Regions from separate parts of the Streptomyces sp. NPDC001922 genome, predicted to be linked through region 3. Evidence: riboswitches for the same ligand, from Rfam matches in the RefSeq annotation. Region 3 holds a riboswitch; each other region holds the start of a gene.
What was found. A riboswitch is a leader RNA that binds a small molecule or an ion and turns the genes downstream of it on or off. The one in region 3 is predicted to bind cobalamin.

Region 1 (3,236 bases), on a different contig from region 3:
CCGTCAACGCCGACGCGGTCGTCATGAAGGTCCTGATCCCCGCCGTCGCCGCCCCGCTCGTGGCCGGCATCGCCGCGATGGTCGCGACCCGGCTCACCTACCGGCTGGCCCGGAACCAGGACGAGCAGGAGACCGCCAAGGGCTACCGCGCCGGACAGATCGCCTCCGCCGCGCTGGTCTCCCTGGCGCACGGCACCAACGACGCGCAGAAGACCATGGGTGTCATCACCCTGGCGCTGATCACCGGCGGCGCGCTCGCCCCGCAGGCCGACCCGCCGATGTGGGTCATCGTCTCGTCCGGTGTCGCCATCGCGCTCGGCACCTACCTGGGCGGCTGGCGGATCATCCGCACCATGGGCAAGGGCCTCACCGACATCCAGCCGCCGCAGGGCTTCGCCGCCCAGACCGGCGCCGCGACCGTCATCCTCGCCTCCTCGCACCTCGGTTTCGCGCTCTCCACCACCCAGGTCTGCTCCGGCTCGGTCATGGGCTCCGGCCTCGGCCGCAAGGGCGGGGTCGTCCGCTGGTCGACCGCGGGCCGCATGGTGGCCGCGTGGGGTCTCACGCTTCCGGCCGCCGGTCTCGTCGCGGCGGCCGCGGCGCTCCTCGCCGGCCAGGGCACCTGGGGGGTCGCCGCCGTCGCCGTCCTCGCGCTCGTCGCCTGCGGCGCCATCTGGGCGCTGTCCCGCCGCAAGCCGGTGGACCACACCAACGTCAACGAGACCGCGGCCACCGAGCCGCCGGGCGTCGTCACCGCCGCCCTCCGCACGGTCTCCCCGCCGCCGGTCGGCTCCGCGGTCTCCGGTGAGGCGTCCGACGCCGCCACCGGCGCCCCGGTCGCCGGCGTCGCCGCGCAGGGCACGGCCCCGCAGAGCGCGCAGGCCGGCCAGTCCGCCGCCAAGGTCACGGTCTAGGTAAGGAACCCATCGTCATGAACATCGACTGGGCAGCTCTCGGCCAGGTCTTCGGCGTCAGCCTCGTGGTGACCGTCGCGCTCGTGGGCCTGTTCACCCTCGGCATCGTCGGCACCTCCCGCCGGACGCGGACCCAGCCGGACGGCACCGCCGCGGTGTCCGCCCCCGGCTCCCTGGCCCGGACCGGCGCCTACGTCTGCTACGGCCTGTGCCTGGCCGCCGTGGCGTACGGCATCCACCTGATCGTCTCCTGACGGGCCGGGGCGAACGGCCCCGCCCGCAACCGGTCCGCCGGGCCGGACAGCGCACGCCGCGCCGTCCGGCCCGGCGGATCGTCGTGTGCGCCCGAGGAGGGCCCGGCCGCCCGCTGTGGGCCGCGGCACACTCTCCCGTCGCAGGTCAAGCGCAAGTTGACGGGCCTTCGCGGCCCGTGGTGGACTGCCGGGGCCCAACGGCGGCAGGAGAGGAAGCCGGTGCAAGTCCGGCGCGGTCCCGCCACTGTCACCGGGGAGCGCACCCCCACCCGAGATGTCACGGCCCGCACCGACGGGCTGGAAGGCCGGGGGACGCGCCGATCCGGGAGCCAGGAGACTCTCACCGCCGGTACGTCGAGCCAGGGCGCGGACCCTGAGTGAGGACGATCGCGATGCCCGGCTGTTCCCGTACGCCAAGAGCCGTTCCCGGATGTTCCCGCCGAGGCGCGACGGCCGGCTGATCCGATGCGTGCCCATCACGCCCGGAGGGGACGGATCGCACGGTGAGGGGACGACACGGACTCGCCGCCGCGGGCGCGGCCGGCCTCGGTACCGCCCTGGGCTTCGCCGCCGACCTGGTTCTCGGTGACCCGCGGCGCGGTCACCCCGTCGCCGCGTTCGGCCGGACCGCCGCGGCCGTCGAGCGCCGGCTCTGGCGCGACCACCGCGGGGCCGGCGCACTGCACACCGCCCTGCTCGCCGGCGGCGCCACCGCGGCCGCCGCCGTACTCGCGCGCACGCTGCGCCGCTCCCCCGCCGCCACGGCCGGGCTGACCGCCGCCGCCACCTGGGCGGTGCTGGGCGGGACGTCGCTGGGCCGGGAGGCGCGTGCCGTGGGCGGCGCGCTGGCCGCCGGGGACCTGGAGGTCGCCCGCGAGCGGCTGCCGCATCTGTGCGGCCGGGATCCGCAGGCCCTGGACGGGCAGCAGATCGCCCGCGCCGTGGTCGAGTCGGTCGCCGAGAACACCTCCGACGCGGTCGTGGGCGCCCTGGTGTGGGGAGCCGTCGCCGGAGTGCCCGGCCTCGTCGGCTTCCGCGCGGTCAACACCCTCGACGCGATGGTGGGCCACCGGTCGCCGCGCCATCTGCGGTTCGGCTGGGCCGCGGCGCGGCTGGACGACGTGGCGGGCTACCCCGGTTCACGGCTCACCGCCGCGCTGGCGGTGCTCGCCGGACCGGATCCGCGGGGCGCCTGGCGGGTGCTGCGCCGGGACGCCCGGCGGCACCCCAGCCCCAATGCCGGACCGGTCGAGTCCGCTTTCGCGGGGGCGCTCGGCGTCCGTCTGGGCGGCACCCTGGCCTACCGCGGCCGGGTCGAACACCGGCCGGTGCTCGGCGGGGAGAACCGTCCGGTGGCGGTGCCGGACATCGAACGCGCGGTCCGGCTGTCCCGGCGCGTCAACGCCCTGGCCCTCGCGCTCTGTGTCGCGGGCGGCCTGGTGCGGAGCCGCCCGCGGCGCCCGGCCGCCGGAAGGGGGAGCGGATGAACGGGCCGGACGCACACCGGAGAGGCGGCGGGCTGCTCGTCGCCGGAACCACCTCCGACGCCGGGAAGAGCGTGGTCACCGCGGGGATCTGCCGGTGGCTCTCCCGCAAGGGGGTGTCCGTCGCGCCGTTCAAGGCGCAGAACATGTCGCTGAATTCGTTCGTCACCCGGGAGGGCGCGGAGATCGGCCGGGCGCAGGCCATGCAGGCCGCCGCCGCCCGCGTCGAGCCGAGCGCCCTGATGAACCCGGTGCTGCTCAAGCCCGGGAGCGACCGCAGCAGCCAGGTGGTGCTGCTGGGGAAGCCGGTCGGGGAGATGAGCGCCCGGGGCTACTTCGGGGACGCCTCGGGCACGCCGGGGCGGCAGCGGCGGTACACCGACCGCGGGCAGCTCCTGGAGACCGTGGTGGAGTGCCTGGAGGAGCTGCGGGGCACGTATGACGCGGTGATCTGTGAAGGAGCGGGGAGTCCGGCGGAGATCAACCTGCGGCGCACGGACATCGTGAACATGGGCCTGGCCCGGGCGGCCGGGCTGCCCGTGGTCGTCGTCGGGGACATCGACCGCGGCGGGGTGTTCGCCTCG
Region 2 (3,236 bases), on a different contig from region 3:
GTCAGGGGGGCCTGCAAGACTCCCCGGATGACCACCGACTCCCTGCACATCCGTCAGGCCGTGTCCCCCCACGACCTCGACCCATGGCTCCGGCAGGCGCTGCTCGACTGCTGGGTCGACGTCACCAACGCCGGCGGCGCGGCCGGCTTCCCCTTCCCGCCCATCGACACCCACCACGCCGCCCCCGCCCTGGACACCCTCGTCGCAGGCCTGTCGGCGGACACCTCCCGCCTCCTGGTGGCCTGGGCCGAAGGGGAACCGGTGGGCTGGCTGACCATACGCCGCGACACCTTCCGCCTCACCGCGCACTGGGGGACGGTCCACCACGTACAGACCCACCCCGCGGTCCGCGGACGCGGCATCGGTGCCGCACTGATGGAGGAGGCCCGCCGGGTGGCGCGGGACGAGATGGGCCTGGAACAACTGCACTTGGCCGCCCGCGGCGGTGCGGGGCTGGAGACCTTCTACGGACGGCTCGGCTGGAAGGAGATCGGCCGGTGGCCCGGCGCCTTGCGCCTGTCCCCCGGCGACGACCGCGACGAGGTCCTGATGGCCCTCCAGCCCCTGTAGGAAAGGCGGCAGCCTTGGCTGCCGCCTCTCCTCCCAGGGATCGGCCGCCGCATTCCCGGACGACACCTGACCGGCCGTCCGGCCGCGCCTGCCCAGGGCACCCGACTCGCTCGCTCGTCCTTCAGGTCGTCGGGGGTACCCCGGGGTCCGTCCGAGCATCACCGTCGTGAGTCAGCGGCCGGCCGACCGAGAGATTCCACCGCCGGCGTCGGCCGCTCAGATCGGTTGCGTGCAACGGGCGGACGTCGAAACGCCAGAAGGCCTGGTCGGGCGCGGAGAGGACGTGGACCAGGGAAGCGCGCACGATGTCCGGTTCCGCGACGGCGACGATGCGCCCGCTCCGGTCGTCGAGTGAATCCAGCCAGGCACCGACCCGTTCACGGAACTGCCGCAGCGGCTCTCCCCCGTGCGGCGAGGCTGCCGGATCGGTCAGCCACGTCATGACAGCCTCCTCCTCGGAGGCCGCGACCGAGTCAAGGGTCCGTCCCCGCCAGCGCCCCATGTCACAGGGCGCGATGGCGGCCAGCGGTTCCGCGGCCAGTCCGAGGGCCTCCGCGGTGCGGCGACAGCGCAGCGAGGGTGAGGCGAACGCCGGCAGATCCCGGCCGACTGCGCCCGCCAGGGCCTCGGTGCGTGCCAAGGCCTCGGGGTCGAGCGGACTGTCGTCGTCGAAGCGGACACCGCGCAGCGCCTCGCTCGTCGCAGGTGTGATCAAAGTGACCCGAACTGTCATCGGCGCACCCTACGTGAGCCCGCTCCAAGGGGCGCACGAACGTGAGTCGCGCCTCACGCCCTTGGCCGAAAGTGCTACACGCGGTACGGTCACCGCGACATTCTCCATCACTCGACGACGGCGAGACGGAAGCCGGTGTGAATCCGGCACGGTCGCGCCACTGTGTGCTGCGGCGCACGCCCCTCGGGGCGGGCGCCCGGTGAGTCAGACCCGCGGACCGTCGTCATGCACCACCGTATGGGACGCGTGTTCCCTCAAGGAGGTTCCGCCATGGCCGAGGCCACTGTCTCTGCTGCCGTTTCCGCCCCTTCCCTTCCCGCACCGCAGTCCCTGCCCGTCCGTGCGGTACTCCCCTGGGCCGTCTTCGTGGGCCTCCTGATGCTCGTCGCGCTGTACTTCGTCGGCGCGGAGCAGGGCGCCACGTCCGTCTTCTCCGGCGCCGGGGTGCACGAGTGGGTGCACGACGGGCGTCATCTGCTCGGCTTCCCCTGCCACTGAGGGGCGACGACACGTGCACGCCTCAAGAATCGGAAATCTCCTGGTCCGTGGCATGCTCGCGGGCCTGGTCGCCGCCCTGTGCGCCTTCGCCGTGGCCTATGGTCTCGGCGAACCGTCCGTTGACGCCTCCATCGCCGTCGAAGAGGCCCAAGCCGCCCACGAGGCCCACGCCGGCCATGGTGCGGCCGCAGCGGAGGAAGAGGAGGAGGCCCCGGTCAGCCGGTCGGTGCAGTCGACCGCCGGCCTGGCCACCGGTGTCCTGGTGTACGGGGTGGCGCTGGGCGGCATCGCCTCCCTCGCGTTCTGCTTCGTCCTGGGACGCATCGGCCGCTTCACCCCGCGGGCGACTGCCGCGCTCACCGCGGCGGCCGCCTTCACCACCGTGTATCTGGTGCCGTTCCTGAAGTACCCCGCCACACCTCCTGCGGTGGGCAATCCGGACACGATCGGGAAGCGCACCACGCTGTTCTTCCTGATGATCCTGCTCAGCGTCCTGCTGGGCATCGCTGCGATCATCGTCGGCCGCCGCTTGGCGCCCCGCCTGGGCAACTGGAACGCCACACTCGTCGCAGGGGCGGGCTTCGTCCTCGCAACGGCTGTCGCGTTCGTGTTCCTGCCCGCGAACGAGGACGCGGTCAAACCGAGCTTCCCGGCGGCCCTGTTGTGGGAGTTCAGACTGGCCTCACTGGCCGTTCAGGCCGTGCTGTGGACGGCCTTCGCGGTCGCCTTCGGAACACTGGCCCAGCGCCTGCTGATGCCGGGCCTGCCCCGAACCGAGCAGGCGGCCAGGGACGTTCCCGCCGCTGGTTGACCGCGTTGCCGCGCGGCACACCGGACACGACCGTGGCCCCGCCGACCTGTTGAGGTCGAGCGGGGCCACGGCGCGTGCCGCCATCCCGCGCAAAGGGGCCTGCCGCAGCCGCGGCCGACCGTCGGCGGGCGCGGGCGTGTGCCCGTAGGCGCGCGGACCTGCGGCCTGCGCCTCACTTCCGAGGACTCACGTCGCGTCAACCACTCGGCCACAAAGCCTGTTCGTGCGATGGCACGGTTTGTTGCGATGCGCCCGTCATGGCGGTGGGGGCAGGCGCGCCGCGGAGCGCTGTTGCACTGCGTTAGCCATCCGTTAGCGGAACGTCAACCCGACCCTCGAAGATGATCTTGACGGGGCGCGCGTGAGGCTGCGTCCGACTGAAGCAGACCGATCCACGGGGGAACACCCATGCGCAAGAACCTCATCCGCACGACCACCCTGGCCGCTGTGGCGGTGACCGCCGCCTTGTCGCTGAGCGCCTGCGGGGGCGAGACCGATTCCGCCGACGCCTCGTCCTCGCCCGGCGCGGCGCAGTCCGCGGACCAGGGACAGGAGACCGACGGCGGCGCGGGCGGCAACGCCGAGGGATCCGGCTCCGAGAGCACCTCGGCAGGGGCGGACAGC
Region 3 (3,236 bases):
GGAGCCGTGAGGTGATCCGCCGCAACACCACGATCCTGCCGCTGTACTCGCTGATGCTGGGGCTGCTGGCGTTCCTCGGCTTCATGGCGATCGCCGCGGGGATCGAGGTCAAGAACGGCCAGCTGGCCATTCCGCAGCTGTTCGAGAACATGTTCCCGGCCTGGTTCGCGGGCGTGGCCTTCGCGGCGATCGGGATCGGCGCGCTGGTTCCGGCGGCCATCATGTCCATCGCCGCCGCCAACCTCTTCACGAGGAACATCTACAAGGACTTCCTCAAGCCGGACGCGACGCCCGCGCAGGAGACCAAGGTCTCCAAGCTCGCCTCGCTGCTGGTGAAGGTCGGCGCGCTGGTCTTCGTCCTCACCATGGACAAGACCGTGGCCATCAACTTCCAGCTGCTGGGCGGCATCTGGATCCTCCAGACGTTCCCGGCCCTGGTGGGCGGCCTGTTCACCCGGTGGTTCCACCGCTGGGCGCTGCTGGGCGGCTGGGCGGTCGGCATGATCTACGGCACCCTCGCGGCGTACGGGGTGCCGAGTCCGACCAATCCGGCACAGAAGCACTTCGGCGGCAGCGCGGACGCCATCCCGGGGATCGGTGAGATCGGTTACATCGGCCTCACCGCGTTCGTCCTCAACGCCCTCGTCACGGTGGTGCTCACCGTCGTGCTGCGGGCGGTGAAGGCGCCCGACGGCATCGACGAGACCACCGCGGCCGACTACACCGCGGACGCGGGCGAACCGGGCGTGGAGACCGAACTGCCGCCGGCCACCGCGGGCGCGCCGGGCGGGCACTGACCCGGCCGGCCGGTCACGAGAGCCTGCGGGCCGTCGCCTCCCACACGGGGGCGGCGGCCCGTCGGCGTGTCCGGGAGCGCCGCGAGCGGGGCCGGGCAGCGGACGGCGTCGGCGGACGCCGGGCCTCAGAGACGGGCCAGGAACCGGTCGCGGTCGACGATCACCCGGGTGATCTCACCGGTGGCCAGCAGCCGGCCGGCTCCGTCCTGGGCGGCCACGGTGAACCGCACCAACCGGCCGTCGAGGTAGGTGACTTCCGCCGTGGCGGTCACGGTCGTCCCCACCGGTGAGGCCTTGAGGTGGTCGACCTGGACCCGGGTGCCGACCGAGGTGCGGCCGGGCTCCAGCGCGCCCGCGAGCGCGTCGACGGTGGCGGCCTCCAGCAGGGCCAGCAGGCCCGGGGTCCCGAGGACCGGGAGGTCGCCGCTGCCGAACTCCGCAGCGGTGTCGGCCTCGCTGACGGTGCGTTCCGCGGAACCCCGCGCGCCGGTCCTCAACGTCATGCCGGACAGGCTAACCGACGCGCCGGGGTGACCCCGGCGGGTGATCCGCGAGCGATCCCGAATGGGAATCCGGACGGCCCGCGGGACGCGCTGCCCCGTCCCCCAGGGCCTCGGCGCCGTTACCACATCTGTTCCCCTGCAAAGCGCACCACCCGAACCCCTGACACAAGATGTGGTGTTGCGTGCGGACCGCGACACAAGATGTATGCTCTTGCTCGCTGTCGTCGCAGGGGAATCCGGTGTGAATCCGGAACTGTCCCGCAACGGTATGAATGCGCTGGAAATGCACACTTCCAAGTCCGAAGACCTGCCGTCAGCCTGCCCGGATCGACCGAACCGGGCGACGAAATCGTCCGGGCCTCGCGGGTTGGGCCGGTGGACGCTGCGCGGTGCGCTGCCCTGTTCGGGGTGAGGTGTGCCCGTTCGGCGCCCGTCGTGTCCGTCCGTGCGGCCCCAGCCGAGCGAGGGAGAGCACCACGTGACCATCGCGCCCGCCGATCCGGCTTCAGCCGCCGCACCGGTGACGGAGGCCGACGGCCCCGGCACCGCGCTGCTGCGTACCCTGACCGACCTCACCGCCGATCTGCCCGCGACCGACCCGGGCCGGGTCGCCGCCGCCGCGCTCCGCGGCCGCCACGCGGGCTCCGACGAGGCCGAGTTGCGGGAGCTGGCGACCGAGGCGGCCGCCGGCCTGATCGCCGAGGACCCGGAGTACTCCCGGCTCGCCGCGCGCCTGCTCACCCGGGCGGTCGCCGACGAGGCCGCGAGCCAGGGCGCGGTCTCCTTCTCCGCCTCGGTCGCCACCGGTCACCGCGAGGGTCTGATCGCCGACCGGACCGCGGAGTTCGTCCGCGCCCACGCCTCCCGGCTCGACACGCTCGTCGAGGTCGCGCTGGCCGACGGCGCCGACGACCGCTTCGGCTACTTCGGACTGCGCACGCTGCACAGCCGCTACCTGCTGCGCCACCCGATGACCCGCCAGGTCATCGAGACGCCCCAGCACTTCATGCTCCGGGTGGCCTGCGGGCTGGCGGAGGACGGTTCGGACCGCGCCGTCGACGAGGTCGCCGCGCTCTACCGGCTGATGAGCCGGCTGGACTACCTGCCCAGCTCCCCCACGCTCTTCAACTCCGGCACCCGGCACCCGCAGATGTCCTCCTGCTACCTGCTGGACTCCCCGCTCGACGAGCTCGACTCCATCTACGACCGCTACCACCAGGTCGCCCGGCTCTCGAAGCACGCGGGCGGCATCGGCCTGCCGTACAGCCGGGTCCGCTCCCGCGGCTCCCTGATCCGGGGCACCAACGGGCACTCCAACGGCATCGTGCCGTTCCTGCGCACCCTCGACTCCTCGGTCGCCGCGGTCAACCAGGGCGGCCGGCGCAAGGGTGCGGCCTGCGTCTACCTGGAGACCTGGCACGCGGACCTGGAGGAGTTCCTGGAGCTGCGCGACAACACCGGTGAGGAGGCGCGCCGCACCCACAACCTCAACCTGGCCCACTGGATCCCGGACGAGTTCATGCGCCGGGTCGAGGCCGACGCCGACTGGTCGCTCTTCTCCCCCTCCGACGTGCCGCAGCTCGTCGACCTGTGGGGCGACGAGTTCGACGCCGCCTACCGGGCCGCGGAGGCCGCCGGGCTGGCGCAGCGCGCGGTCCCGGCCCGCCAGCTGTACGCCCGGATGATGCGCACCCTCGCGCAGACCGGCAACGGCTGGATGACCTTCAAGGATGCCGCCAACCGCGCCGCCAACCAGACCGCGGAGCCCGGCCGGGTCATCCACTCCTCGAACCTGTGCACCGAGATCCTCGAGGTCACCGACGACGGGGAGACCGCCGTCTGCAACCTCGGCTCGGTGAACCTGGGCGCCCACCTGGGCGCGGACGGGGAGATGGACTGGGAGCGGCTGGACGCCACCGTGCGCACCGCCGTGACC

Region 1: another riboswitch for cobalamin. It lies ahead of ACFYYR_RS21355 (cobalamin biosynthesis protein); the one in region 3 lies ahead of ACFYYR_RS30250 (ribonucleoside-diphosphate reductase subunit alpha).
Region 2: another riboswitch for cobalamin. It lies ahead of ACFYYR_RS07545 (CbtB-domain containing protein); the one in region 3 lies ahead of ACFYYR_RS30250 (ribonucleoside-diphosphate reductase subunit alpha).

The regions. Positions count from the first base shown of each region.
Region 1 is NZ_JBIASV010000011.1:61,220-64,455, forward strand. It holds gene ACFYYR_RS21345 (anion permease) at 1-914, shown strand, start outside; gene ACFYYR_RS21350 (hypothetical protein) at 932-1,168, shown strand; cobalamin riboswitch at 1,377-1,508, shown strand; gene ACFYYR_RS21355 (cobalamin biosynthesis protein) at 1,672-2,655, shown strand; gene ACFYYR_RS21360 (cobyric acid synthase) at 2,652-3,236, shown strand, end outside.
Region 2 is NZ_JBIASV010000003.1:446,337-449,572, forward strand. It holds gene ACFYYR_RS07535 (GNAT family N-acetyltransferase) at 28-570, shown strand; gene ACFYYR_RS07540 (histidine phosphatase family protein) at 692-1,303, opposite strand; cobalamin riboswitch at 1,374-1,539, shown strand; gene ACFYYR_RS07545 (CbtB-domain containing protein) at 1,574-1,801, shown strand; gene ACFYYR_RS07550 (CbtA family protein) at 1,815-2,612, shown strand; gene ACFYYR_RS07555 (DUF4232 domain-containing protein) at 3,021-3,236, shown strand, end outside.
Region 3 is NZ_JBIASV010000020.1:74,916-78,151, reverse strand. It holds gene mctP (monocarboxylate uptake permease MctP) at 1-797, shown strand, start outside; gene ACFYYR_RS30255 (thioesterase family protein) at 923-1,300, opposite strand; cobalamin riboswitch at 1,499-1,630, shown strand; gene ACFYYR_RS30250 (ribonucleoside-diphosphate reductase subunit alpha) at 1,779-3,236, shown strand, end outside.